Regions from separate parts of the Serratia sp. TSO36 genome, predicted to be linked through region 2. Evidence: predicted binding sites of a transcription regulator. Region 2 holds the regulator's gene; each other region holds the start of a gene.
What was found. Region 2 encodes PurR, which represses purine synthesis genes. Its sites were predicted from a motif close to CANGCAAACGTTTGCNTG; they were not measured.

Region 1: the regulator PurR is predicted to act here: its motif matches at 4,355-4,372, upstream of purE (5-(carboxyamino)imidazole ribonucleotide mutase).
Region 3: the regulator PurR is predicted to act here: its motif matches at 5,825-5,842, upstream of ACK3CV_RS11035 (nucleoside-specific channel-forming protein Tsx).
Region 4: the regulator PurR is predicted to act here: its motif matches at 3,489-3,506, upstream of glyA (serine hydroxymethyltransferase).

What each region holds. Positions count from the first base shown of each region.
Region 1 covers NZ_JBJZOU010000009.1:159,835-167,064, forward strand. Annotated here, with positions in the region: gene ybbP (putative ABC transporter permease subunit YbbP) at 1-845, shown strand, start outside; gene ACK3CV_RS06060 (sugar porter family MFS transporter) at 1,217-2,623, shown strand; gene purK (5-(carboxyamino)imidazole ribonucleotide synthase) at 2,688-3,755, opposite strand; gene purE (5-(carboxyamino)imidazole ribonucleotide mutase) at 3,752-4,276, opposite strand; gene ACK3CV_RS06075 (UDP-2,3-diacylglucosamine diphosphatase) at 4,426-5,148, opposite strand; gene ppiB (peptidylprolyl isomerase B) at 5,159-5,653, opposite strand; gene cysS (cysteine--tRNA ligase) at 5,962-7,230, shown strand, end outside.
Region 2 covers NZ_JBJZOU010000012.1:464,228-471,457, forward strand. Annotated here, with positions in the region: gene punC (purine nucleoside transporter PunC) at 1-215, opposite strand, end outside; gene punR (DNA-binding transcriptional activator PunR) at 339-1,283, shown strand; gene purR (HTH-type transcriptional repressor PurR) at 1,280-2,305, opposite strand; gene cydH (cytochrome bd-I oxidase subunit CydH) at 2,630-2,719, shown strand; gene sodB (superoxide dismutase [Fe]) at 2,781-3,359, opposite strand; gene ACK3CV_RS11675 (C40 family peptidase) at 3,566-4,384, opposite strand; gene ACK3CV_RS11680 (Grx4 family monothiol glutaredoxin) at 4,801-5,148, shown strand; gene rnt (ribonuclease T) at 5,217-5,900, opposite strand; gene gloA (lactoylglutathione lyase) at 5,979-6,386, opposite strand; gene ACK3CV_RS11695 (alkene reductase) at 6,724-7,230, opposite strand, start outside.
Region 3 covers NZ_JBJZOU010000012.1:331,952-339,181, forward strand. Annotated here, with positions in the region: gene puuR (HTH-type transcriptional regulator PuuR) at 1-225, opposite strand, end outside; gene puuD (gamma-glutamyl-gamma-aminobutyrate hydrolase) at 222-983, opposite strand; gene ACK3CV_RS11015 (glutamine synthetase family protein) at 1,203-2,621, shown strand; gene ACK3CV_RS11020 (APC family permease) at 2,930-4,300, shown strand; gene yddG (aromatic amino acid DMT transporter YddG) at 4,392-5,285, shown strand; gene ACK3CV_RS11030 (hypothetical protein) at 5,359-5,631, shown strand; gene ACK3CV_RS11035 (nucleoside-specific channel-forming protein Tsx) at 6,005-6,886, shown strand; gene ACK3CV_RS11040 (hypothetical protein) at 6,940-7,119, opposite strand.
Region 4 covers NZ_JBJZOU010000021.1:351,313-358,542, forward strand. Annotated here, with positions in the region: gene csiE (stationary phase inducible protein CsiE) at 1-813, shown strand, start outside; gene ACK3CV_RS19190 (3-phenylpropionate MFS transporter) at 814-1,959, opposite strand; gene glyA (serine hydroxymethyltransferase) at 2,116-3,369, opposite strand; gene hmpA (NO-inducible flavohemoprotein) at 3,727-4,917, shown strand; gene ACK3CV_RS19205 (c-type cytochrome) at 4,955-6,139, opposite strand; gene ACK3CV_RS19210 (NAD(P)/FAD-dependent oxidoreductase) at 6,136-7,230, opposite strand, start outside.

The sequences.
Region 1 (7,230 bases), on a different contig from region 2:
TTAACCAGCAGCTGGCGACCGAGCGGGTGCATGAAGACGATCCGGGCGGCGAGGCGGTGAACCGCGAGCTGAACCTGACCTGGCTGGCCGATCTGCCGGATCATAATCCGCTGGTGGCGGGCAGCTGGCCGCCGAAAAGCGGCGAAGTCTCGATGGATGAAGGCATTGCCGGGCGGCTGAAGATCAAGTTGGGCGACACGCTGACCTTCAGCGGCGATACCCAGGCGTTCAGCGCCAAGGTCACCAGCCTGCGCCAGGTGGATTGGGAAAGCCTGAAGCCGAACTTTTACTTTATCTTCCCGCCGGGCGCGCTGGACGGCCAGCCGCAGACCTGGCTTACCAGCTTCCGCTACGACGGCGACGGTCAGATGCTGACCCAGCTCAACCGCCAGTTCCCGACGCTCAGCCTGATGGACATCGGCGCGATCCTGAAACAGGTCGGCGGCGTGCTGCAGCAGGTCAGTCGCGCGCTGGAGGTGATGGTGGTGCTGGTGGTGCTGTGCGGCGGCCTGCTGCTGCTGGCACAGGTGCAGGTCGGCATGCGTCAGCGCCGCCAGGAGCTGGTGGTGTACCGCACGCTGGGCGCCGGCAAACGGCTGCTGCGCCGCACGCTGTGGTGCGAGTTCGCCCTGCTGGGGCTGGTGGCGGGCATCGCGGCGGCGGTGGGCGCCGAGGCGGCGCTGTGGCTGCTGCAGAGCCGGGTGTTCGACTTCCCGTGGACGCCGACGCCGGTGCTGTGGTGGGCATTGCCGCTGGCCAGCGCGCTGCTGCTGTCGCTGTGCGGCGGCTGGCTGGGCGTGCGCCTGCTGCGCGGCCGGGCGCTGTTCCGCAGTTATGATGGCTGATCTTGCTATCGCAGGTCCGTTGCCGCCAAGCGCGGCCGGGCCTGCCGATTTTCCGCCGCGCGTTACCGTGGCTTTTCTCCTTGTTCCCTTCCGCACGTCACGCTGATTTTTGTGAAATCGATTACATTTGTACTCTATCGACACAATGCGTATTGGCAATGCTCTTACCAAACTCAGGCCGTTGCTTACTTTTTTATGCATGTAAATAATGAGTTAGACAGTGAGTAAACGAGTTTGTCGTCTATTGATGCGTAGAATTAAGGTTTAAAATTATGTAACCGCTTCCACTAATGTGATCGTACTCACTTATCTCCGACGCATTGCCTCCTATCATGTCGCACAACTGATGACCGTTTTCTCCTGGAGGCTGTATGAGCGCTACCGTTAAAGTTGCACCGGCGGAGAAAAGCCCGACCCATGTCGGCATGACTTTTTTCGTCTGTTTTTTGGCCGCCTTGGCCGGCCTGTTGTTTGGCTTGGATATTGGCGTAATCGCCGGCGCTCTGCCGTTTATTACCGACACTTTTCATATCACCAGCTCTCAGCAGGAGTGGGTGGTCAGCTCGATGATGTTTGGCGCCGCCGTCGGCGCCATCGGCAGCGGCTGGATGAACTTCCGGCTGGGGCGCAAATACAGTTTGATGATCGGCGCCATTCTGTTCGTCGCGGGATCGCTGTGTTCAGCGTTCGCCCCCAACGTGGAGGTGCTGATCGTTTCACGCATTCTGCTGGGATTGGCGGTGGGTATCGCTTCTTATACCGCGCCGATTTATCTTTCCGAAATCGCGCCGGAGAAAATCCGCGGCAGCATGATCTCGATGTATCAATTGATGATCACCATTGGTATTTTGGCGGCTTACCTGTCTGATACGGCATTCAGCTATACCGGCGCCTGGCGCTGGATGTTGGGCGTCATCACCATCCCGGCCGGGCTGTTGTTGGTTGGCGTGTTCTTTTTACCTGACAGCCCGCGCTGGCTGGCCTCGCGCAATCGTCATGAGCAGGCGCGCCAGGTGTTGGAGAAGCTGCGCGACAGCAGTGCCCAGGCGCAGCATGAGCTGAATGAAATTCGTGAAAGCCTCAAACTGAAGCAAAGCGGTTGGGCGTTGTTCAAAGGCAATAAAAATTTCCGCCGCGCGGTTTTCCTTGGCATTCTTCTCCAGGTGATGCAGCAGTTCACCGGGATGAACGTCACCATGTATTACGCGCCGAAGATTTTCGGTCTGGCGGGCTTCGCCAGCACGGAACAGCAGATGTGGGGCACGGTGATCGTCGGTCTGGTCAACGTGCTGGCCACCTTTATCGCTATTGGGCTGGTCGATCGCTGGGGCCGCAAACCCACCCTGATCCTTGGGTTTATCGTGATGGCCGTCGGCATGGGGGCGCTGGGAACCATGATGAATATCGGCATGAACTCGGCGGTGGCGCAATATTTCGCCATCGTCATGCTGCTGATGTTTATCGTCGGCTTTGCCATGAGCGCCGGCCCGCTGATTTGGGTGCTGTGTTCAGAGATCCAGCCATTGAAAGGCCGCGATTTCGGCATCACCTGCTCCACTGCCACTAACTGGATCGCCAATATGATTGTGGGAGCGACGTTCCTGACCATGTTGAATTCGTTGGGTAGCGCGCACACCTTTTGGGTCTATGCAGGGCTTAACGTGCTGTTTGTTTTCATCACGTTGGCGCTGATCCCGGAAACCAAAAATATTTCTCTGGAACATATTGAACGCAATCTGATGGCCGGCAAACCGTTGCGTAATATCGGCTCGCGTTGATCTTTGCGGCAAAAAAAAGGTTCAGCCTGGGCTGAACCTTCTTCTTTTTCGGCGGCTTAAACCGTTAAGCCAGCTTCTGCTGCGCCCAGGCCAGCCCGCTTTGGTATTCGCCCGGCAGCAGCGGCGCCAGCGCCTGCAGCGCCTGGCACAGATCGGCGGCGCTCGGGTCGTTCAGATTGAGATGGCCGACCTTGCGGCCCGGGCGCACCTCTTTCTCATACCAGTGCAGATGCACCAGCGGCAGCGACAGCCACTGTTCGTTGACGGCGGTGCCGATCAGGTTGACCATCACCGACGGCGTGCTCACCACCGGCTGCGGCAGCGGCAGGCCGAGAATGGCGCGCAGGTGCAGCTCGAACTGGCTGATGGACGCGCCGTTTTGCGTCCAGTGGCCGCTGTTGTGCACGCGCGGCGCCAGTTCGTTGATCAGCAGCCGATCGCCGACGATAAAGCACTCCATCGCCATCACGCCGACGTAGTTCAGCTTGTTCAGGATCGCCGCCAGCATCTGCTCGGCCTGTTGCTGCAGCGCTGGGTTGGGCTGCGGCAGCGCAACGCTGGTGCGCAGGATGCCGTCTTCATGCAGGTTGTGGGTCAGCGGGTAGAATACCGAACGGCCGTCGTGGCCGCGCGCCCCCACCAGCGACACTTCGCCGGAGAAATTGATGCCTTGCTCGACGATGCACTCGCCATAGGCATCGGCCGGCAGTTCAGCTTCCTGGCCCGGGCGCAAGCGCCACTGGCCGCGGCCGTCATAACCGCCGACCCGGCGTTTGACGATCGCCAGCTCGCCTAGCGCAGCGAATACCTGCGGCCATTCGGCGGCGCTCGCCAGCAGCTGCCACGGCGCGGTCGCCAGGCCGAGCTGATCGAGCAGCTGTTTTTGCGTCAGGCGATCCGCCAGGCGCGGGAAAATGTCGCGGTTGACGAAGGCGCTGTGGGTCGCCAGCTCGCGCGTCAGCGCGGTTTCCGGCCAGCGTTCGATCTCGGCGGTAATGACGCTGTTCTGATACGGCACCGCTTCGGGCTCGGCATCGATGCCGACAGGGTAAACGGCGATGCCCAGCGGTTCGCCTGCCTGGCGCAGCATGCGCCCCAGCTGGCCATTGCCCAGTACGCAAACCGGCTTCATGCATCCTCCCGCGGATCGGGGTGGTTCAAGACGTCTTCGGTCTGCGCCTGACGCCAGTCCGCCAAACGCTGCGCCAGCGCGGCGTCGTGCAGCGCCAGGATCTGCATCGCCAACAGCCCGGCGTTGGCGGCGCCGGCTTTGCCGATCGCCAGCGTGCCCACCGGAATGCCGCGCGGCATCTGCACGATGGAGTACAGGCTGTCTACGCCGCTCAGCGCGGCGCTTTGCACCGGCACACCCAGCACCGGCACCAGGGTTTTCGCCGCCAGCATGCCCGGCAGGTGCGCCGCACCGCCGGCGCCGGCGATGATCACGTCAAAACCGTTGGCGGTAGCCTGCTCGGCGAAGCTGAACAGCTTGTCCGGCGTGCGGTGGGCGGAAACGACTTCGACATGGAAGGGGACATCGAGCTGGGTCAGGACTTCGGCGGCGAACTGCATGGTGGCCCAGTCACTTTTCGATCCCATTACAATTGCGATTTTCGCCCCGGTAGTGGCGGCTGAAGCAGCGTTGGCTCCCATGGGTGTAAGGCTCCTGTGATTTGTCTGGCGTCGGCTGAGGGCCGAATGAGGGCGTAGAGCATACCATGAGCGCACGGCGAGGAAAACGGTTGCGTCGCCGGTTTTCACCGTCGAAAGCGCGAATTTTCACTCGCGCGCCAGTCTGGAATTCAGAATGGGAATTGGATCAGCTCGACGGCGTCGGCGCTGACTTTGATCATCGATCCTTCGACGTGCCAGGCCCCCAGCACCGCGCGATGGGCTTCGCCGTTGCTCAACGCCAGCCGGTGCACCGCCGGGCGGTGGGTATGGCCGTGGATCATCCAGTGCACGTCGTGGCGCAGCATGGTTTGTTCGACCGCCTGTGGGTTGACGTCCATGATGGCTTCCGACTTGTCCTGGTTGGATTGCTGGCTGCGGGCGCGCATTTTGGCGGCGATCTTCAATCGCCAGCGCAGCGGCAGCGCCAGGAACAATTTTTGAATCAGCGGGTTGTGCACTTTACGGCGGAATTGCTGATAGGCGTGATCGTCGGTGCACAGGGTGTCGCCGTGCAGGATCAGGATCCTGCGGCCGTACAGCTCCAGCACTTTCTCTTCCGGCAGCAACTGCATGCCGCTGGCGCGGGCGAAGCGTTTGCCGAGCAGAAAATCGCGGTTGCCGTGGATGAAGTAGCAGGGCACGCCGGCCTGTTGCAGCGCTTTCAGCGCCGCGGCGATCTCCGCGTGCAGCGGCTCGGGATCGTCGTCGCCGATCCAGGCTTCAAACAGGTCGCCGAGGATGTACAGCGCGTCGGCGTGCACCGCTTCGCGCCGTAAAAAACGCAGAAAACCGGCAGTGATTGCCGGTTCCTGTGCGCACAAGTGCAGATCTGCGATGAACAGCGTACTCATGCAGCCGCGATTACTCGCTGACGGTCACGCTGTTGATCACCACGTCTTCTACCGGTACGTCCTGGTGCATGCCGCTGCGGCCGGTTTTCACGCCTTTGATCTTGTTGACCACGTCCATGCCTTCAACCACTTCAGCAAACACGCAGTAGCCCCAGCCCTGCACGTTTTCGCCGCGGAAGTTCAGGAAGTCGTTGTCAGCCACGTTGATGAAGAACTGTGCGGTGGCGGAGTGCGGATCGTTGGTGCGTGCCATTGCCAGGGTGCCGATGGTGTTTTTCAGACCGTTGTTGGCTTCGTTCTTGATGGTCGCGTTGGTCGCTTTCTGGTTCATGCCCGGCTCGAAACCGCCGCCCTGGATCATGAAGCCGTTGATCACACGGTGGAAGATGGTGTTGTCGTAGAAACCGGCGCGGCAGTAGTTCAGGAAGTTTTCAACGGTAACCGGCGCTTTGTCAGCAAAGGTCTTGATAACGATATCGCCGTGATTGGTGTGGAAAGTAACCATAGTTTTAATCCTAACAAGGTGAAGTGAGACGTCACGTAAAGCGAGTGAACATTCAGACCGCCCTTATAACATATCCGCCCCAGCGAGTCAGCAGCGGCTCAACCGCGCACTGTCTGTGGTAATTGCATTTGTGTTATATTATAACAATTGTGCCGGCCGCCGAATTTCGCGCATTTTATTCGCGTGAAATCAGCAAAGCATGGCCTTAACCTTGCAATAGATCAGGCTTCAGGTTTCAATACGCTACCGGGCGGAAACCTGAAGCCCGGTTATCTTTTTTGTTATCACGCACACCACGGAATCTCCCGATGCTAAAGATTTTTAATACCCTGAGTCGTCAAAAAGAGGAATTCAAACCCATTCATGCCGGGAAAGTGGGCATGTACGTGTGCGGGGTAACCATCTATGACCTGTGTCACATCGGGCACGGTCGTACCTTTGTCGCTTTCGACGTGGTGGCGCGTTACCTGCGCTACCTCGGCTATTCGCTGAACTACGTGCGCAACGTCACCGACGTGGACGACAAAATCATCCGCCGCGCGGCGGAAAATCATGAGACCTGCGACCAGCTGACCGAACGCATGCTGGCGGAAATGCACGCCGACTTCGACGCGCTGCTGATCGATCGCCCGGATCAAGAGCCGCGCGCGACTCAGCACATCGCCGAGATCATCGAGATCACCCAGCGCCTGATCGATCGCGATCACGCCTACGTGGCCAGCAACGGCGACGTGATGTTCTCCATCGACAGCGATCCGCAATACGGCCTGCTGTCGCGTCAGGATCTGGATCAGCTGCAGGCCGGCGCGCGCGTGGAGATCGACGACGTGAAGCGCAATCCGATGGACTTCGTGCTGTGGAAGATGTCCAAGCCGGGCGAGCCGAGCTGGCAGTCGCCGTGGGGGCCGGGCCGTCCGGGCTGGCACATCGAATGCTCCGCCATGAACTGCAAACAGCTGGGCACCCATTTCGACATTCACGGCGGCGGTTCCGATCTGATGTTCCCGCACCACGAGAACGAGATCGCACAGTCGAGCTGCGCCCACGACGGCCCGTACGTCAATTACTGGATGCACTCCGGCATGGTGATGATCGACAAAGAGAAGATGTCCAAATCGCTGGATAACTTCTTCACCATCCGCGACGTGCTCGGCCATTACGATGCGGAGACGGTGCGTTACTTCCTGATGTCCGGCCACTATCGCAGCCAGCTGAACTACAGCGAAGAGAACCTCAAGCAGGCGCGCACCGCGCTGGAGCGCCTCTATACCGCGCTGCGCGGCACCGACGCCGACGCCGTGCCGGCCGGCGGCGAAGCGTTCGAAGCCCGCTTCCGCGAAGCGATGGACGACGACTTCAACACCCCGGAAGCCTACTCGGCGCTGTTCGATCTGGCGCGCGAGGTTAACCGCCTCAAGGGTGAAGATATGGCGGCGGCCAACGGCATGGCGGCGGAACTGCGCAAGCTGGCGAAGGTGATCGGCCTGCTGCAGCAGGAGCCGGAGCAGTTCCTGCAAGGGGGCGCTCAGGTTGACGACGGCGAAGTGGCGGAGATCGAAGCGCTGATCAAACAGCGT
Region 2 (7,230 bases):
GGTTTGCGGCCCAGACGGTCGGAGAGCGGCCCCCATAGCAGCTGCGCAAAGGCGAAGCCGGCCAGGAAGATGCTCAGGCTGGCGCTCACCGCGCCGGCGGAAATTTGCAGTTCTTCCCGCATGGCGCCGAAGGCGGGCAGGTACATATCGGTCGCCAGATAACCCAGCATGCTCAGGCCGGCGAGGTAGAACATAAAGCCAAAGGAATTTCGCATGGTATTTCTCGTTAATATTTTAATGTCGCAGGTTTTTAGCGCCGGCCAGTGTATCCGGCTGGATCTCTGCTTGTGAAACGGTAATATTTGCAAAGTGCTGTTAAAAAAATTGAAGGCAAGGCGATGTGGTCTGAATATTCTCTTGAAGTGGTCGATGCGGTGGCGCGCACCGGCAGTTTCAGCGCGGCGGCGCAGGAGCTGCACCGGGTGCCGTCGGCGGTCAGTTATACCGTACGGCAGCTGGAGCAATGGCTGGCGGTGCCGCTGTTTGAGCGGCGTCATCGCGATGTGGAGTTGACGCCCGCCGGCGCGCTGTTTATCAAAGATGCGCGAGTTGTTATCAAAAAAATGCTCGACACCCGCCGCCACTGTCAGCAGGTGGCCAACGGGTGGCGCGGCCAGCTGAATATTGCGGTCGACATCATCGTCAAACCGCAGCGCAGCCGCCAGCTGGTGCTGGATTTCTACCGTCATTTCCCCGACGTCGAATTGATGCTGCAACCCGAGGTGTTCAACGGCGTGTGGGATGCCTTGGTGGACGGCAGGGCGGACATGGCGATCGGCGCCACGCGCGCGGTGCCGGTCGGCGGCGGCTTCGCCTTCCGCGACATGGGTTATATGAACTGGCTGTGTGTGGCCAGCCCGCAACATCCTCTCGCGCAGTTGACGGGGCCGCTGAATGACGATCAGCTGCGGCCGTACCCTTCGCTTTGCCTGGAGGACACCTCGCGCAATCTGCCCAAGCGCGTCACCTGGACGCTGGATAACCAGCGGCGGCTGGTGGTGCCGGATTGGACTTCGGCGCTCGACTGTTTGTGCGCCGGGCTGTGCGTCGGCATGATGCCGGCGCATCGGGCGCTGCCGCGGGTGCAGCGCGGTGAGCTGACGGCGTTGCAGCTGCAGCAGCCGTTTCCCGCCAGCCCTTGCTGCCTGACCTGGCAGCAGGATAAACCGTCACCGGCGATGAGCTGGCTGCTGGCGTATCTGGGCGATGGGGAGACGCTGAATCAGGAGTGGCTGAGCGAGGTGGAACCGGAAGCCGCGCAGGCTTCCGGCGCGGGGGATTAGCGGCGGTAGTCGATGAATGGGCCGTCGGCGACCGAGCGGCGTTCGATCAGCTTCGGATGCACTTCGATCACCTGCGACTCTTCGCGTTTGCTGATAATGCGATCCAGCAGCATGGTGAAGGCCATTTCGCCCAGACGCTCTTTCGGCTGGTGAATGGTGGTCAGCGCCGGGGTGAAGTAGCGGGCGTTGCGCACGTTGTCGTAGCCGATCACGGAAATATCCTGTGGCACCCGCAGCCCCAGCTCGTCGGCCGCGCAGATGGCGCCCATCGCCATGATATCGCCGCCGCAGAATACCGCGGTCGGCCGCTGTTTTTGCGACAGGATTTGGTGCATCGCCTTGTAGCCGGACTCCGGTTCGAAGTCACCCTGGACGATCCACTCTTCGCGAATGTCGATATGCGCTTCCTGCAGCGCCTTCATAAAGCCCTGATGACGGCCGCCGCCAGTGTTGCGCGACAGCTGGCCCGGAATGGCGCCGATATCGCGGTGGCCGCGCTCGATCAGGTAACGGCCGGCCAGATAGCCGCCTTCGAACGCGTTATCGATGATGGTGTCGGTGAAGTCGCCGCGCGCGGCGCCCCAGTCCATCACCACCATCGGGATGTTGCGGTAATCTTCCAGCATGCCCAGCAGCTGATCCGGGTACTCGGAGCACATGACCAACAGGCCGTCGACGCGCTTTTGCGCCAGCATCGCCAGGTAGGCGCGCTGCTTGTCCAGATTGTTGTGCGAGTTGCACAGGATCAGGGTGTAGCCTTTGCTGTAGCAGCTGTTTTCCACCGCCTCGATCACTTCGGCAAAGTAGGGCGCTTCGCTCGAGGTGGCCAGCAGGCCGATCGACTTGGTGTGATTGACTTTCAGGCTGCGCGCCACGGCGCTCGGCGAGTAGTGCAGCTCTTTGATGGCGGCCCACACGGCCGCTTTGGTCTCTTCGGCGACGAAACGAGTCTTATTGATGACGTGCGAAACGGTGGTGGTGGAAACGCCCGCGCGTTTGGCCACATCTTTAATCGTTGCCATGTAAGGAATGACTCCTGAACTCACATGTTTACAGCATGTAAGTGTGATGTTAATCGTTTGCCTACGTAGATCCTTCTCCAGAGAAGCGAAAACTGAGTTTTTAGTGTGTTGAAGTCTTCAGCGCTTAATCAGGAGGGGCATGGATGCCGGTACGCAGTTGTGAACTGCGAATTTTGTCGCATATTGAACAAAAGTGGAAGAGGTAATCGAGATTATAAACCGGGAAATGATAACAAGATTTTATCGGCGAACTGTGGGAAAATGATTTGACGTACTAATTGTACGCCTTTTATCCTTAGGAAAGCCCATTTTAAAGGAGTTGTCATGGATACCGAATTGAAGATGTCGCTGTTCACCACCGTCTGCGCGTTGGCGGTCATTATCGCTTTCAGCTTCGTTGCCGCGTTGAACTGATTTACCCCCGGTTATAAAAAAGGCGCAGCCTGGCTGCGCCTCATCACCTCAGAACCTGCGCTTACGCCAGGTTTTCCGCTGCGAAGGTCCAGTTGACCAACGCCCAGAAGTTTTCCAGGTATTTTGGACGCGCATTGCGGTAATCGATGTAATACGCGTGTTCCCACACGTCAACGGTCAGCAGCGGTTTGTCTTCACCGGTCAGCGGGGTGGCCGCGTTGGAGGTGTTGACGATCGCCAGCGCGCCGTCCGGTTTTTTCACCAGCCAGGTCCAACCGGCACCGAAGTTTTTCACTGCGGCATCGGTAAACTGCTCTTTGAACGCAGCGAAAGAGCCGAAGGATTTGACGATCGCCGCCGCCAGTTCGCCCTGCGGTTCACCGCCGCCCTGTGGGGACAGGCAGTGCCAGTAGAAGGTGTGGTTCCACACCTGCGCGGCGTTGTTGAAGACGCCGCCGTTTGAGGTCTTGATGATCTCTTCGAGCGATTTGCCCTCGAACTCGCTGCCTTTCACCAGGTTGTTCAGGTTAACCACGTAGGTGTTGTGGTGTTTGCCGTAGTGGTATTCCAGGGTCTCGGCGGAGATGTGCGGCTCGAGCGCGTTTTTCTCATACGGTAATGCAGGTAATTCAAACGACATTGCTTCCTCCTTTACAGCGCCACTCTTTTTCCTTTTTCCGCCGGAGCGGGAGCCGAATGGGCCGTTTTTTATTGTGGTCTTTCAATCTTAACAATTTTCATCATAAAAAACAGGAAGAAAAGCGAGAAATGCGCGTGAGGCGGTGTGAGGGGCGATAGCTTGAGCAGGCGGTTGCGACCGGTGCCGCAACCGCGCAGAGCAGGGAATTAACGAATGGTTTTCGGCGTTACTACGCGGCGCGCGCCGATGTAGTGGTTTTGCCAATAGTCGTTGTCGAGCTGGCTGATGCGGATCTCTTCGCCGGTGCGCGGCGACTGGATGAATTTGCCGTTGCCGAGATAAACGCCGACATGATCCGCCACGCCGCGGTTGTTGATGCGGAAGAACACCAGATCGCCACTTTCCAGTTCGCTTTTCTTGATCGGCGCCGCGTCGCGCAGGTGGTACATCTCGTTGGCGGTGCGCGGCATCTTGATTTTTACCACGTCTTTATAGGCGTAATAGATAAGGCCGCTGCAGTCGAAACCGGTGCGCGGCGAGCTGCCGCCCCAGCGGTAAGGTTTGCCCATCTGGCCCATCAGCTTGGCCATCGCGGTCTGCTTGGCATGCTGATAGCGTTTTTTGTGCGCCGGGCTGAGTTTCAACGGTTTTTCATCACGCGCCAGCTTGGCGGTGGCCATACCGGCTTCGCGGTGGCGGCCGTAGCCTTTTTTGTAGCCCTTTTTCGGCGGGGTGACTTTAATCTTGGCGGTTTTCTGCGCTTTGGCCTTGGGTTTGGCGCTGGCGATCTTTTTCGCGCTTTTCTCGCTTTTCGCCTTGGCGGTCTTGGTTTTTTTCGCGGGGGCCGTCACTTTGGCTTTTTTAGCGGTTTTGTCCGCTTTCTTTTTTCTGCGGTCATCGGGCCGCGCTTCATTAGCATGGCTTTTACGCTGCTCGGCGGCAACACGCGCCTGTGGCGCAGCGTGCGCCAAATTGAAGAAGAGCTGCGTAAACAGCAGCGCAAAGAGCGTAAGAATTAAACGCATGTCGACGTCACCAACCTTGGCCCCGAAACGGATATCGAAAGAGTTACAGTATTCCCGAATTTCGCCATATAAAACAGCGAAGAACTCATAAATAATAATCCATATTGTGAGAAAACGTTAATGACATTTTTTTTGGTTCAAAATCAGCCCGTTGGTGTATGAAAAAGCGCCGGCAGGGGGCTATGGATATAATTAATCCGCGCCGTCAGCGCCGCGCAATATATTAGTGAAATGGTCGGATTAAAAATGTTATTCTCAACGTATGTTTTGACCGGAATGACGTGGCCGGTGAAACGCGATCGGCGGCGGGTGAATATCCTTGCAAAAGATGGCGTTTTCTTGCGACTGTTCCAGCCGCTACAATAGCCCGCGTGATGCATGTTGTAGCCATGAAATGTGGCTTGAGGAAGCAATAAATGACGACGACACTTGAAAAAATTCAGCACCAGATCGCTGAAAACCCGATTCTGCTGTACATGAAAGGTTCGCCAAAGCTGCCGAGCTGCGGCTTCTCCGCACAGGCTGTGCAAGCGCTGTCCGCCTGCGGCGAGCGTTTCGCTTACGTGGACATTCTGCAGAACCCGGACATCCGCGCCGAGCTGCCAAAATACGCCAACTGGCCGACGTTCCCGCAGCTGTGGGTAGACGGTGAGCTGGTCGGCGGTTGCGATATCATTATCGAAATGTATCAGCGCGGCGAACTGCAGCAGCTGATCAAAGAAACGGCAGAAAAGTATAAAGCGCAGGAAGACCAGCAGTCTTAATCGACGGGCTTGCGGTTATCGCGTAACGGGCGGCGCCAGTGCAAACTGGGCCGCCTTTTTCGTTGGGCTTATTCGGCGAGATCGCCGGCGGGCAGCGGCCAACCGCCGAGACGTTTCCAGCGGTTAACCAGCTCGCAAAACAGCAGGGCGGTTTGCTCGGTGTCGTACAGCGCAGAGTGCGCCTGGCTGCTGTCGAACGGCATACCGGCCGCGATACAGGCCTTCGCCAACACCGTTTGGCCCAGCACCAGGCCGCTCAGCGCGGCGGTGTCGAAGGTAGCGAACGGATGGAACGGGTTGCGCTTCAGGCCGGCGCGTTCGGCCGCGGCCATCAGGAAGCTGTGATCGAAGTTGGCGTTGTGCGCCACGATAATGGCCCGGTTGCAACCGCGATCCTTGAGCCCTTTGCGCACCGCTTTGAAAATGGCGTGCAGCGCGTCATATTCGCTGACCGCGCCGCGCAGCGGGTTGTGCGGATCGATGCCGTTAAACGCCAGCGCTTCCGGCTGCAGGTTGGCGCCCTCGAAAGGCTCCACGTGGAAGTGCAGGGTCTCGTCCCGCTGCAGCCAGCCATCTTCATCCATTTTCAGCGTGACGGCGGCGATCTCCAGCAACGCATCGGTATTGGCGTTAAAGCCGGCGGTTTCAACATCTATTACTACGGGATAAAACCCACGAAAACGACCACTCAGGGCGTTAAGATCACTTTTTTCGGCCATCAGTTTCTTATCTTCATCGAATGCAGCGCGCATTATGGCAAATTTTGCGCCCGGTTGCAGGCGCTATCGCGCGGAGAATCAGCAGGGCGCAGCGCGCCCTGAAGGGGAGGCTTAGTGGCCGAGGCCCTGACCGGCGTGTTTGTTTTCGATCAGCTCGATTTTGTAGCCGTCCGGATCCTCGACGAAGGCGATGACCGTGGTGCCGCCTTTCACCGGGCCGGCTTCGCGGGTGACCTTGCCGCCTGCGCGGCGGATGCTGTCGCAGGTGGCGGCAACGTCGTCCACGCCCAGCGCCAGGTGGCCGAAGGCGGTGCCCATGTCGTAGCTGTCGGTGCCCCAGTTATAGGTCAGTTCGATAACTGCGCCTTCGCTCTCTTCCGTATAGCCGACGAAAGCCAGCGAGTATTTGTACTCGGGGTTTTCGCTGGTGCGCAGCAGGCGCATGCCTAATACCTTGGTGTAGAAGTCGATGGCGCGTTGCAGGTCACCGACGCGGATCATGGTATGGAGTAAGCGCATAATTCCTCTGAATTGGCTGTGCCGTGGCAGACGGCGGGTGGATTGAAGCACAAGCGAGTATAGCCTTGTCCCGCAAGGGAATTCAACGTGACGAGTGAGTGACGATGTCACGTATTAGTTTTCCGTCAACGGTGTCTAAATATTGATCGAGCGTACCGATCGATACAGAGTAATTGATCTGCACAATCAATTATCTATTCCAGCGGCAATCGTGTAAAAATTGAACGGCAATAGAGAACAACACCAGGGAACACCGGCCCGCCTCGTGCGGGCCTTTTTGCGCGCGGCGCACAAAAAAACGGCCATGCGATTGCGTGGCCGTTGGGGTCAGGAAGGGTTACTTCGCCAGAAACGGATAGTCGGTATAGCCTTCGGCGCCGCCGCCGTAGAAGGTTTCCGGCTTAGGTTCGTTCAGCGGAGCGTGCTGACGGAAACGCTCTACCAGATCCGGGTTGGCGATGTAGCTGCGGCCGAAGGCCACCGCGTCGATGAAGCCTTTTTCGATCAACGCTTCGGCTTTCTCGGCGGTGTAGGCGCCGGCGCCGACGATCACCCCGTTAAAGTGGGCGCGCACCGAGTCGCGGAAGGCGTCGGAATACGGTTTGCCGCCGGCCCAGTCCGGTTCGGAGATGTGCAGGTAAGCGATGTTGCGCTTATTCAGCTCTTCCACCAGATACAGCGCCGCTTCTTCCTGATCTTCACCGTTGTCCAGCCCGTTGAACGGCCCCAGCGGCGAGATGCGGATGCCGATGTGTTCGGAACCCCATTCGGCGATGGTGGCGTCGACCACTTCCAGCGTCAGGCGAGTGCGATTCTCGATGCTGCCGCCGTATTGATCGGTACG
Region 3 (7,230 bases), 130 kb from region 2:
CTCCGCCGGTTTTTCCGGCTCGGCGAAAAACGCCGACAGCGACAGACCGTATACCGTCAGCAGCTTTTGCAGCGTACTGATGGCCGGGCTGACCTTATCTTGTTCGATAGTGCTGATGGCGCTGTGGGTTAACCCAGACAGTTCGGCGACCCGGCGCTGCGACAACCCTAATTGTTGACGGATCTGCGACAGACGTTTTCCCGGTGCCAAGCTGACGTCGCTCATGGGCGTTTTTCCTTTTGATAGTTCCGACAGGCGGTGATGAAACCATCAAACAACAGGCGCGACAGGGCGTACTCGTCGCTGTTCCACTCCGGGTGCCACTGCACGCCGAGCGCGAAGGGCTGATCGCGCACGCTGATCGCCTCCACCAGCCCGTCGGCGGCGTGCGCCTCGATGCGCACGCTCGCGCCCAGGGTTTTGGCACCCTGGCCGTGCAGCGAGTTCACCCAGAATCTGTTGCAATCCGGTATCAGTTGCGAAAGCAGCCCCCCTTCCTGAACGGTGACCTCGTGGGCGGGGGCGTATTGCTGTTCCAGCGGCAGGTCGTGGTCTTCACGATGCTCCAGGAGCTCGGGCAGTTCGTACAGGCGGCGATGCAGGGTGCCTTGGGTGGCGACCACCATCTCCTGCATGCCGCGGCAAATGGCGAAAAGGGGAATGCGCCTGTCGAACGCCTGGCGGATCAGCGCCAGGCTCAACGCGTCTCGGCCAGGATCGGCGTCAGGCTCATCGCCGTTTTCACCATAAAGGTGCGGCTGCACATTACTGGGGCTGCCCGGCAGCAAAATGCCGTCGAGGCGCGGCAGCAGTTCCGCCAGCATTTCCGGCTCCGCCAGCGCGTGCGGCAGGGCGATCGGCAGGCCGCCGGCGGCGATAACGGCATTCAGGTACTTTTCTTGCAAGGTCTGTGTGAGGTGCCCGTTTAACCTATACCTGCACATGACGACGCCGATGACTGGTCTGTTAAATATATTGTCCATGCTATCCCCTTGGTACGTTCGAAATTATGAACGATAAGCATCTCCACCGCCGATTTCGTTCAATATTCTATAAATCTAGCAGTCGATTGGGCAATATTCAAACCAAAAGTAACACTTGCAAAACAAATTTGTTTCATCTACGTTTCATTTGTGGGCATTATATTGAACAACGCGGTCAATAAACATCGACGACAGCAAAACACAAACGGCGGGTGAACCATGCAGACCAACATCGTAGAAGTGGAAAACTTTGTTCAGCACAGTGAAGAGAGACGAAGTAGCGCGTTCCAGCGCGAAGTGAAGAAGTATCTGGAACGTTATCCGTTAACCCAACATGTCGACGTACTGTTGACCGATCTGAACGGCAGCTTCCGCGGCAAACGCATCCCGGTCGGCGGCCTGAACAAACTTGAGAAGGGCTGTTACTTCCCAGCGTCGGTTTTTGCGATGGATATTCTCGGCAACGTCGTAGAAGAGGCCGGGTTGGGGCAGGAACTGGGCGAGCCGGATCACGTGTGCGTGCCGGTGCCGGGCACGCTGACGCCGTCGGCGGCGGACCCGCAATATATCGCGCAGGTGCTGCTCACCATGCTGGATGAAGATGGCACTCCCTTTGACGTTGAACCGCGCAATGTGCTGAACCGAGTGTGGCAGCGTTTGCGTCAGCGCGGGCTTTCCCCCGTGGTAGCGGTAGAGTTGGAGTTCTATCTCATCGATCGTCAACGCGACGCGGAGGGCTATCTGCAGCCGCCGTGCGCGCCGGGCACGCAAGAGCGCAACACCCAAAGCCAGGTGTATTCCGTCGATAACCTCAACCATTTCGCCGACGTGCTGAGCGAGATCGACGAACTGGCGCGTTTGCAGGGCATTCCGGCGGACGGCGCGGTGGCGGAGGCGTCGCCGGGGCAGTTCGAGGTCAACCTGCACCATACCGACGACGTGCTGCAGGCCTGCGATCACGCGCTGGCGCTGAAGCGGCTGGTGCGCATGGTGGCCGAGAACCACAACATGCAGGCGACCTTTATGGCCAAGCCGTATGAGGAACACGCCGGCAGCGGCATGCACGTGCACATCAGCATGCTGAACGCGCAGGGCGACAATGTGTTCGCCGACGACGACGGCGAAGATTCGGCGCTGCTGAAACAGGCGCTGGCGGGCATGATCGCCTTGATGCCGTCTTCGATGGCGCTGTTGGCGCCGAACGTCAACGCCTACCGCCGCTTCCAGCCCGGCATGTATGTGCCGACCCAGGCCTCTTGGGGGCATAACAACCGCACCGTGGCGCTGCGCATTCCCTGCGGCGATCGCGACAACCACCGCGTGGAGTACCGCGTGGCGGGCGCCGACGCCAACCCTTATCTGGTGATGGCGGCCATTCTGGCCGGCATCGTCTACGGGCTGGAAACCGCGCTGCCGCTGCCTGAGCCGGTGACCGGCAACGGGCTGGAGCAGGACGGGCTGCCGTTCCCGATCCGCCAGAGCGACGCGCTGTACGAGTTCGAACATCAGCCGGTGCTCAATGCATTGCTGGGCGAACGTTTCAGCCACGTCTATCTGGCCTGCAAAACCGATGAGCTGGTGCAGTTCGAGCGCCTGATCACCGAAACCGAAATTGAGTGGATGCTGAAAAACGCCTGATCCCGCTCACCCTGCGACTACCGCGCGCGTCCGGCGCATTTCATCGGCTCTCCTGTGGCCGGTGAGGCTGCGCGCTGCGGTACTGAATTTCTTCTATCACGGCGTACAGGACGCCGACGAGGAAATAACCATGACTCAGTCATTCCCATGCGCAGACGTTTGCCTGTGCCGCAGTGCCTACGGGCCGGTCGCCGGCCGCCCGACAGTGACCCCAACCCGTTTTACCCGCCGCCTGAGCAGCAGTTTCCCCGCGGCCTCTCTGAATGACGTTGCACGGTTGACAGCAGAGGACCAAGAGGGGAAATGCCATGACGATTAAAGCCACCGACGGCGGCCCGGCGGGCAAACCGCAGCTGCGCAAATCCCTCAAGCTGTGGCAGGTGGTGATGATGGGCCTGGCCTATCTGACGCCGATGACGGTGTTCGATACCTTCGGCATCGTCTCCGGCCTCACCGACGGCCATGTGCCGACCTCCTATCTGCTGGCGCTGGCCGGCGTGCTGTTCACCGCCATCAGCTACGGCAAACTGGTGCGCCAGTTTCCTACCGCCGGCTCCGCCTACACCTATGCGCAGAAGGCGATCAACCCGCACGTCGGTTTTCTGGTGGGGTGGTCATCGCTGCTCGATTATCTGTTCCTGCCGATGATCAACACGCTGCTGGCGAAGATTTACCTGACCGCGCTGTTCCCGGAAGTGCCGCCCTGGGTGTGGGTGGTGGGCTTCGTTATCCTGATTACCGCCATCAATCTGAAAAGCGTCAATCTGGTGGCCAACTTCAATACCCTGTTCGTGCTGGCGCAGGTGGCGATCATTCTGGTGTTCATCTACCTGGTGGTGCGCGGCCTGCACAACGGCGAGGGGATGGGCACGGTGTGGAGCCTGCGGCCGTTCCTCAGCGAGAATGCGCACCTGCTGCCGATCATTACCGGCGCCACTATCCTGTGCTTCTCGTTCCTCGGCTTTGACGCGGTCACCACGCTGTGCGAAGAGACGCCCGACGCCGCCAAGGTGATCCCGCGCGCCATCTTCCTGACCGCGCTGTACGGCGGGGTGATCTTTATCAGCGTGTCGTTCTTCATCCAGCTGTTTTTCCCGACCATTCAGCGTTTCCACCAGCCCGATGCCGCGCTGCCGGAGATCGCACTGTACGTCGGCGGCAAGCTGTTCCAGTCGATCTTCCTGTGCGTGACCTTTATCAACACGCTGGCCTCCGGCCTGGCGTCGCACGCCAGCGTGTCGCGCCTGCTGTACGTGATGGGGCGTGACAACGTGTTCCCGGAGAAATTCTTCGGCTACATCCACCCTAAATGGCGCACGCCGGCGCTCAACGTGCTGATGGTCGGGCTGGTGGCGCTGTCGGCGCTGTCGTTCGATCTGGTGACCGCCACGGCGCTGATCAACTTTGGCGCGCTGGTGGCCTTTACCTTCGTCAACCTGTCGGTGATCAGCCACTTCTTCATTCGCGAAGGGCGCAACAAAAGCTGGAAGGATCGCTTCAACTTTCTGTTCCTGCCGCTGGTGGGGGCGCTGACGGTGGGGGTGCTGTGGCTGAACCTGGAGAAGAGCTCGCTGACCATGGGGCTTATCTGGGCGACGCTGGGCTTCGGCTATTTGGCCTGGCTGACCCGGCGTTTTCGCCAGCCGCCGCCGCAGCTCGAGCGGCAGCCGCAGCAATAAAATCACAGGCGGGAATTTCCCGCCTTTCTTTTTGGCGCGTGCGGCAGTAGAGTGAAAAACCTGATAAAAAATAACCCATTGGATCCGCATTATGCCCGCTTTGCCCTCGCGTACCCGCGCCACGCTGTTCGGTTTATTGGCCATTGTGCTGTGGAGCAGCGTCGTCGGCCTGATTCGCAGCGTCAGCGAAGGGCTGGGGCCGATCGGCGGCGCGGCGATGATCTACAGCGTCAGCGCGGCGTTTTTGCTGGTGGCGCTCGGCGTGCCGAAATGGCGCAGCTTTCCGCGGCCTTATCTCATCGTCGGCAGCCTGCTGTTCGTCAGCTACGAGATCTGCCTGTCGCTGTCGCTCGGCTACGCCAATACCCGCCTGCAGGCGATAGAAGTGGGCATGATCAACTACCTGTGGCCCTGTTTCACCGTGCTGATGGCGCTGGCGCTCAACGGCCAAAAGGCGAAATGGTGGCTGCTGCCGGGGCTGCTGCTATCGCTGTTCGGCATCGGCTGGATCATGAGCGGCGAGGGCGGCTGGTCGCCGGCGCAGATGCTGGCCAACGTGCGCAGCAATCCGCTCAGCTACGGGCTGGCCTTCAGCGGCGCGGTGATCTGGGCGCTGTACTGCAACCTGACCAAGAAGATCGCCCAGGGCAGCAACGGCGTGGTGCTGTTCATCGTGCTGACCGCGCTGGCGCTGTGGCTGAAGTATGCCTTCAGCGCGGAAAGCGGCATGCAGTTCAGCGCCGGCGTGACCGTGACGCTGCTGTGCGCCGGGGTGGCGATGGGGGCGGGGTATGCCGCCTGGAACGTCGGCATTCTGCACGGCAACATGACGCTGCTGGCGACCGTCTCTTATTTTACCCCGGTGCTGTCGGCGGTGTTCGCCGCGCTGGTGTTGCACACCTCGCTGACCGTCAATTTCTGGCAGGGCGTGGCGATGGTCACTCTCGGCTCGCTGATCTGTTGGCGGGCAACCCGTGGAAATTAACGGAAATTCTCCGCCGTCGGCGCAATGTTGAACTAGAATTTAACTAGCCATGTTGCCTGAAGGAACGACGACGATGAGAAGCGACATTCAATTTATTCAACAACCCGAAATCGACGTGCATCACTACGAGCGCGGCGATACCGTGCGCCTGACCACGGCGAATCTGCGGCATGAATATCAGCTCGACGTTTATATTTTGCGCCGCGACGACAAGCTGATTTACGGCTCGGTCGTCGCGGCGGCGCCCAAGACCGATATCCCGGTCGCCAGCTGGGAGGTGAAAAACGGCGAAGAGGTGGCGTTCCGCCAGGAAAACATCGCCAAAGCGGTGCCGGCGGTGAACTGATTTCGCTTTGCGTATTTTTTACTGATTTTGATGAAGGCCGACGTTTATACGTCGGCTTTTTCTTTGCTGCGGCTCAATGGCGGGCAGGTGACGCCCTGATGACATTTGGCTCAAAAACTGCGCTAAAAATCGATGTGCATGACAAAAATCACAGCGAATGTGAATTTGCATGAAACATAATTTGACAAATGTGAACGCAATCGATTACCTATTCGCGAAATGCGTAACTGGATCACAGATTCTTACAGTCAGTGGTTTCTATAATGCGCGCGTCATCCGAGTTTCTGTGTGAAGACAACGCCAGGTGTCGGCAGACTCATTGTCATCTTTTCTAAACGGGCAGGAAATGGCCCTTTAAGCATGTGGTAATAAAATGAAAAAAATAGCTCTCGCAGCAGGTGTACTGCTCGCAGCGTCTTACAGTGCATCATCAATGGCTGATAGCAAAGACAGTCAATATGTCTCCGACTGGTGGCACCAGAGCGTCAACGTGGTGGGCAGCTACCACACCCGCTTCGGGCCGCAGCTGAATAACGACGTGTATCTCGAATACGAAGCCTTCGCCAAGAAAGACTGGTTCGATTTCTACGGTTACGTTGACGTGCCGAAGTTCTTCGGCGTGGGCAATACCCCGGATCGCGGCATCTGGGACAAAGGTTCCCCACTGTTTATGGAGATTGAACCGCGCTTCTCCATCGACAAGCTGACCGGCACCGATCTGAGCTTCGGTCCGTTCAAAGAGTGGTACTTCGCCAACAACTACATCTATGATCTGGGCCACAACGCCGACGGCCGTCAGAACACCTGGTACATGGGTCTGGGCACCGATATCGACACCGGCCTGCCGATGAGCCTGTCGATGAACATCTATGCCAAATACCAGTGGGAAAACTACCAGGCCGCCAACGAGAACAGCTGGGACGGTTACCGCTTCAAGGTGAAATACTTCGTGCCGCTGACCCAGGTGTGGGGCGGCAACCTGAGCTACATCGGCTTCACCAACTTCGACTTCGGTTCCGATCTGGGCAAGGACAGCCATTGGGTTGACGGCACCGGCAAACAGGTGCGCACCAGCAACTCGATCGCCTCCAGCCATATTTTGGCGCTGAACTACGATCACTGGCACTATTCTTTCGTGGCGCGTTACTTCCATAACGGCGGCCAGTGGCAGGATGGCGCGGATATCGGCACCCCGCAGGGCCCGATCAAGTCTACCGGTTGGGGTTATTACCTCGTGGTCGGCTATAACTTCTGATTTTCCGTGTTATCAGAAACAGAAAACCCCGCCTGGCGGGGTTTTTTTTGTCATCACTGGGCTTGTTCAACCGGGAGATGCTTCACCGGCATAAACAGCCTGCCTTTGATCACGTGACATTCATTATTTATCCAACTAATGATTTGTTCACGGCTGACGCCTTCCGACTGCGCGTAACGATGAAGATCGCCGTTAAAGTGCCGAGTGATGTATTCCATGAGGGTCATTTGCACGTCTTTTGCTCCTGAACGCCCACCCGTTGCCAGCCTGGCCACCGCGGGAGGTTGAGGTTTCTCAGACAGCGAATGTAAATTATTGGCAACCAAATCTCAACATAAAGCACC
Region 4 (7,230 bases), on a different contig from region 2:
CTCTACTGCGCCTGGCAAAATCGCCTGCAGCAGCATCCGCGTTTCGACGCGGTTCAACGCGACTGGCTGCGGAAAAAGCCGGAACAGCAAGCCGCCGCCTGGCTGCATCAGGCCTGCAACCGGCTGTTTAACCAGCCGCCGCAGGCAGACGAGCGCGATTTTTTGGCGCTGACCTTCACCATGTTGAAAAATCACAGCTACCACAGCAACGACTCAGCGCAAGAGCGGAGATTGATGGTGGCGATCGACAGCATGGTCGAGCGCTTCCAGCAACTTTCCGGCATGGCCTTCAGCAGCAAGGCGGAGCTGGTCAGCCAGCTGTTCGCCCATCTGGCGCCGGCGCTGGAGCGCTGCCGTTTCGCCATCGGCATCGACAATATGCTGCTGGAAGAAGTGGTGCGCAAATACCCGCGGCTGATGCGCACCACGCAGGAAGCGCTGAAACCGCTGGAGCAGGAGTACGGCGTGCATTTTTCCAACGAGGAGGCGGGTCTGGTGGCCATCAGCTTCGGCGCCTGGCTGATGCAGGACAACGCGCTGCAGGAAAAGCAAGTGCTGCTGCTGACGCTGGACAACCCGCAGCTGGAAGAGGAAGTGGAATATCAGATCCGAGAGCTCACGCTATTGCCGCTGAACATCAAGTACCTGCCGCTGAGCGACTATCTGCGCGGCGGAGCGCCGCAGGGCATCACGCTGGTGATCACCCCTTATGCGGCGGTGCACAGCGATCCGCACCCGCCGCTGGTCTATACCGAACTGCCGCTGGAAACCCGGCAGCGCCAGGCGATCCGCGCGCTGCTGGAAGCCCCTTAATCAGCGGCTGACGCTGACCGCCGGCGGCCGGATGAACAAGGCCGGCGCCGCGACCGCCGCCATCACCCAGAATACCCCGCCCTGCCAATGTTCGAACAGGAACCCGGCAATGACCGTCATGACGGCGATGCCGCCGCCCATCGCCAGCGCCGAATACACCGCCTGCAGTTGGATCACCTCTTGCCCCTGACGCGCGGCGATAAAGCGCATCGCCGCCAAATGGCAGACGGTGAAAGTGCCGCAGTGCAGGATCTGGATCAGCAGCAGCCAGCCCAGCTCGGTGCTGTAGGCCATCAGGCTCCAGCGCAACACGCCGCAGCAGGCGGAGAGCAACAGCAGGTTGCGCGCATTCCAGCGGCGGAACAGCACGTTGCTGCTGGCGAAAATAATCACCTCCGCCACCACGCCCAGTGACCACAGATAGCCGATGGTCGAGGCCGAATAGCCGGCCTCCTGCCAGTAAATGGAGCCGAAGCTGTAGTAGCCGGCGTGCGCCCCTTGCAGCAGCGTGACGCACAGCAGGAAGCGCCAGACCGGCCCTTCTTTCAGCAGCGCCCACAGCGAACGTTCGGTTCCGCTGCGCGCGCGCGCTTCGCCCTGCGGCATGACGCTCGGCTTCAACAGCATGCCCAGCAGCATCGCCAGCACGCTGAAGATCAGGCTGTAGAGAATGGCGTTATGGCCCCATACCGCCACCAACTGCCCGGTCAGCGCCGAGCCGATGACGAACGCCAGCGAACCCCACAGCCGCACCCGGCCGTAGTCCATACGGATCTGCTTTTGCCAGGTGGCGGCCAACGCGTCGGTCAGCGGCACCAGCGGCGAGAAGAACAGGTTGAAACCCGCTATCACCAGCATCAGCCAACCCCAGCCGTTGCCGAAACAGAAACCGACCGCAAAGGCCAGGGTCAGCAGCGCCAGCAGGCGCAGGGCGGAGACTAAATGAGAGGGATCTTTAACGCGGGGTGCAATCAGTAAGCTGCCGAGGAAGCGGGCCACCAAGCCAGCGCCGAGCAGCATGCCGATGGTTTCGGGCTCGATGCCCTCGCCTTTCAGCCACACGCCCCAGAACGGTAAGAAGATGCCATAGGAAAAGAAGTAGGTGAAATAACTGAGCGCGAGCCAACGCGTGGATTGCAGAACCATGATCCCTCCGGAGTGAGGGCAATACTTTGACAGAGCTCACACCGACCCGCAATCTTCATTCCACTTCAATGCGTTAGAGTGCCAGACAGCTCACAGTTTGCCGCGAGCGGCCACAAAAAAACCCGCCGCAGCGGGTTTTGTCGGGCGAAAGCGGGATTACGCGTAAACCGGCAGGCGGGCGCAGATATCCAGCACTTTCTTCTTGGTGCGTTCGATGGTGGCTTCATCGTTGATGTTGTCCAGCACATCACAGATCCAACCGGCCAGTTCGCGCACGTCGGCTTCTTTGAAGCCGCGACGGGTGACGGCCGGGGTGCCGATACGCACGCCGGAGGTGACGAACGGGCTTTTCGGATCGTTCGGCACGCTGTTTTTGTTGACGGTGATGTTGGCGCGGCCCAGGGCGGCGTCCGCTTCTTTACCGGTCAGGTTTTTGTCGACCAGATCCAGCAGGAACAGGTGGTTATGGGTGCCGCCGGAGACCACTTTGTAGCCGCGCTGCAGGAACACTTCCACCATCGCCTTGGCGTTGACCGCCACTTGCTGCTGGTAAACCTTGAACTCAGGCTCCATCGCTTCTTTCAGCGCCACCGCCTTGCCGGCGATCACGTGCATCAGCGGGCCGCCCTGGCCGCCAGGGAACACGGCGGAGTTCAGCTTTTTGTACAGCTCTTCGTCGCCGCCCTTCGCCAGGATTAGGCCGCCGCGCGGGCCCGCCAGGGTTTTGTGGGTGGTGGTGGTGACGATGTGCGCGTGCGGTACCGGGTTCGGGTACACGCCGGCGGCGATCAGGCCCGCCACGTGCGCCATGTCGACGAACAGGTAAGCGCCGATGCTGTCGGCGATTTCGCGCATTTTGGCCCAGTCAACCACGCCGGAGTAAGCGGAGAAGCCGCCGATGATCATTTTCGGCTTGTGGGTTTGCGCCTGCTTGGCCAGATCGTCATAGTCGATTTGGCCTTTGTCGTCGATGCCGTAAGGCACCACGTTATACAGTTTGCCGGACAGGTTGACCGGGGAACCGTGGGTCAGGTGGCCGCCGTGCGCCAGGTTCATGCCCAGAATGGTGTCGCCCGGCTGCAGCAGCGCGGTGTACACGGCGAAGTTAGCCTGGGAGCCGGAGTGCGGCTGCACGTTGGCGTAATCGGCGCCGAACAATTCTTTGGCGCGATCGATAGCCAGCTGCTCAACGATATCCACGTATTCGCAGCCGCCGTAGTAACGCTTGCCCGGATAGCCTTCAGCGTATTTGTTGGTCAGCTGGGAACCCTGAGCCTGCATCACGCGCGGGCTGGTGTAGTTCTCAGACGCGATCAGCTCGATGTGCTCTTCCTGACGCACCACTTCCTGCTCCATGGCACGCCACAGTTCCGCATCGTAATCGGCAATGTTCATTTCACGCTTTAACATCCGGCATCTCCTGACTTAAATCAGCTAACTAAAAAATCACCAAATAACTACCCGTTTGGGTTCTGGGCCACAGTGTAAACCGTTTCGCCCTACCGAAGATAGGTCTTGACAGAGGTTTTTACGCAAACGATTGGCATAAGGTGGCGCAAGGCTTTGATCCGCGAAACGCCGCCGTTTATCAACGGACATTTCCTCATGCGAACAATGCGCTTTTTTCATGTTCTGTGAGCGCGATCGACGCCCGAAGAACACCGCAACGAAAACAAGGGTATTTACAAGCGACGCGGAACCCAATAAGATGCATTTAAAATACATCATTAAAATTATCGTCAAGATCCCAACCCAAGGAGCGCTTCCATGCTGGATAGCCAAACCATCGCCACCGTGAAATCCACCATTCCCCTGCTGGCTGCGACCGGGCCGAAGCTGACCGCCCACTTTTACGATCGCATGTTCGCGCACAACCCGGAATTGAAAGACATTTTCAACATGAGCAACCAGCGCAACGGCGATCAGCGTCAGGCGCTGTTCGACGCCATCTGCGCCTATGCCGCCAACATCGAGAACCTGGCGGCGCTGCTGCCGGCGGTGGAGCGCATCGCGCAGAAGCACACCAGCTTCAATATCCAGCCGGAGCAGTACAACATCGTCGGCGGTCACCTGCTGGCGACCCTGGACGAAATGTTCAGCCCGGGTCAGGAAGTCCTGGACGCCTGGGGCAAGGCCTACGGCGTGCTGGCCAACGTATTTATCCAGCGTGAAGAACAGATTTATCAGCAGAGTGAAACCGACAACGGCGGCTGGCGCGATCTGCGCGCGTTCCGCATCCTGAAGAAACAGCCGCAGAGCGACGTGATTTGCAGTTTCGTGCTGGCGCCGGTGGACGGCGGCCGGGTGGCGGACTTCAAACCGGGGCAATACCTGGCGGTCTACATCAAGCACGACAGCCTGGAACATCAGGAAATTCGCCAGTACTCGCTGACCACCTCGCCGAACGGAGAGTTCTACCGCATCGCGGTGAAGCGCGAAGATCAGGGGAAAGTGTCCAACTACCTGCACCAGCAGGCGCAGGAAGGCGACGTGATCTACATCGCCCCGCCGCACGGCGACTTCTTCCTCGACGTGGCCCAGACCACGCCGGTGGCGCTGATCTCCGCCGGCGTCGGCCAAACCCCGATGCTCGGCATGCTCAACACCCTGCACGACAGCCAGCATCAGGCGCAGGTCCACTGGCTGCACGCGGCAGAAAACGGCGGCGTGCACGCCTTTGCCGATGAAGTGGCGGATATTGCCGGGCGCATGCCGAATCTGAGCCGCCATGTGTGGTACCGCGAGCCGGGCGCCGATGACGTGGAAGGCCGCGACTACCACAGCCGCGGATTGATGGATTTGAGCGCGCTGCAAGGCAGCCTGGCCGATCCGCAGATGCACTATTACTTCTGCGGCCCGGTGGCCTTCATGCAGTTCGTGGGCAAACAGCTGCTGGAAATGGGCGTAGAGGCCGAACGCATCCACTACGAATGCTTCGGCCCGCATAAGGTGCTGTAATGCTTGCGGAGCGCGGCCGTCAGACCGCGCTCCCTCTTCATTTCGCCTGCAGTTGGCGCGCGTCCTGCACCTGCTGCACCGTCACCGGCGCCGCCTGGTTGCCCCAGCTTCCCCGCAGATAGCTCATCAGATCCGCCGCCTGCCGATCGTTCAACGCCCAGCCGTAAGCCGGCATGTCAAACGCCATCGCCTGCTGCGTGATCGGCGTATGCGCCCCCTCCAACACCACCCGCAGCGCGGTCAGCGGATTGTCCGCCGTTACCGTGGCATTGCCCGCCAACGCCGGAATGGCGAAGTCGGTGCCCTCCCCCTTGTTGCCGTGGCAGGTCGAGCAGTACATCGCGTAGGTCGCCTTGCCGCCCGGGTTATCCGCCTGCGCGGCAGGCGCAGCGGCTTTGGCGGCGGTGTCCGACGCCAGGCTGCGCAGGTACACCGCGATAGCGTTCAGATCGCCGTCGCTGAGATACTGCGTGCTGTGGGTCACCACCTCGCTCATCGGCCCGGCGACCGCCGCATGGCGGCTGCGGCCGGTTTTCAGCAGCGCCGTCACCTCTTCCGGCGGCAGGCCGCGCAGATTGGAGGCATACCAGCCGTCCAGCTCGGCGCCGCTCAGGAACACCGGCTCCTTGCCGTCCAGCCCCTTCTCCTGCATCGCCCAGCCGCGCGGCGTGTGGCAGCTGCCGCAATGGCCCGCGCCCTGCACCAGGTAGGCGCCGCGGTTCCACTCGGCGCTTTGTTGCGGATCCGCCTGATACGGCCGGTCGTCGTGGAACAGCTGGTTCCACACCGCCAGCGGCCAGCGCATCGACAGCGGCCAGCTGATGTCGCTGGCGCGGTTGGCGACGTTCTGCGCCGGCACCTCTTTCATCAGGTAGTCATACAGCGCGCGCATGTCTTCCGCGCTCATTTTGGCGTAGGAGGTGTACGGCATCGCCGGGTAGAGCCGGTGGCCGTCTTTGGCTACTCCCTGGCGCATGGCGCGATCGAACTCTTCGAACGAATAGGCGCCGATGCCGTGCAGCTTGTCCGGCGTGATATTGGTGGCGTAGATAGCCCCGAGCGGCGTCGGGAACTTCATGCCACCCGCCAATTCGGCGCCGCCCGGCGCGGTATGGCAGGCGGTGCAGTCACCGGCTTTGGCGACATATTCCCCGGCCGACATCGCCTGGGCCGAGCCGCCAGCCGCCAGCAGGCTCAACAGGTACAGCGAACGCAGACTCATGCTCCCTCCTTGGCGGCAACCTTGCCGTAGGCCAGTTCATTCACCGCGCGCCACGCCTGATCGATCGCCGAGTTGGCGTACGGGCTCCAGTCGGCATCGGAGTTGGCGATAACGATCTTGCCGATCGGCTGCCGCGCCGTTTCGATGATTTTCGTGGCCTCGTCTTCGTCGTCAAACAGTCCGTTGAGGAAGTAGGAGTAACCGTGCGACCAGCGGTTGACGGTGATCGCCTGAATGTCGCGCTGATGGTCGAAACCGGCCTCGCCCAGCATGCCCTGCAGCTGTTCGCGGATCATCTGCTCGTGCACCTCGAACGGCGTGCCCAGCAGCAGCGCGCGCCCTTTGCGCGACTGCTCGCGCGGGCTGAGGCCGCTGCCCGGCAGCGTCGGCACGTACACCATATGCAGGCCGATCGGCCGATCCGGATCGCGCGGGTGCTGATACCCGCCCATGCTCACCGGGTAATCCAGCTTCACGCGGCTGTACGGCGCGGCCGGCGAATAGATCTCGTGCACGCCCAGCTTGATGAACGGTTGCCAGTTGCGGATCACCACCTTGCTGTACACCAGCGGCGACTTGACGTTCTGTTTCAGCGCCTCCTGCTGCTCGTGCGACATCTCCGGCACCAGGTACGGGATCATCATGTTGTAGCCGGCCATCACCACCTGCCCGGCGCGCACCTTGGTCATCTTCTCGCCGGTCATATAGGTGACTTCCACCTTGTCGCCGACGTTGGCCGCATGCAGCCCGGTGCTGTTCAAACGCAGCTTCACCGGCGATTCCGGCCGATCGAGCTGGCCGTAGTCGAATTTGGCCAGCACCACGTCGTTCATGTCTTTGCCGGCCGGCGCCACCGCCGGGATCAGCTTGCGCACCATCAGGCGCGCCAGCGTGGCGTTGCCGTCCGGGAAGTGGAACACGTAAGGATCGTCGAGATCCGCCTGCGACTCCTCGTCCAGCGGCGGCAGATTCATGCCGTCAAGGCCCGGCAGATCGCAGATGCGCGCATCGCTGCACGACGTGCCGTCGATGCCCACCGCCTGGAAATCGTTGGTGGTCTGCTGGAAATAACGGATCGCCAGCTCACTCAG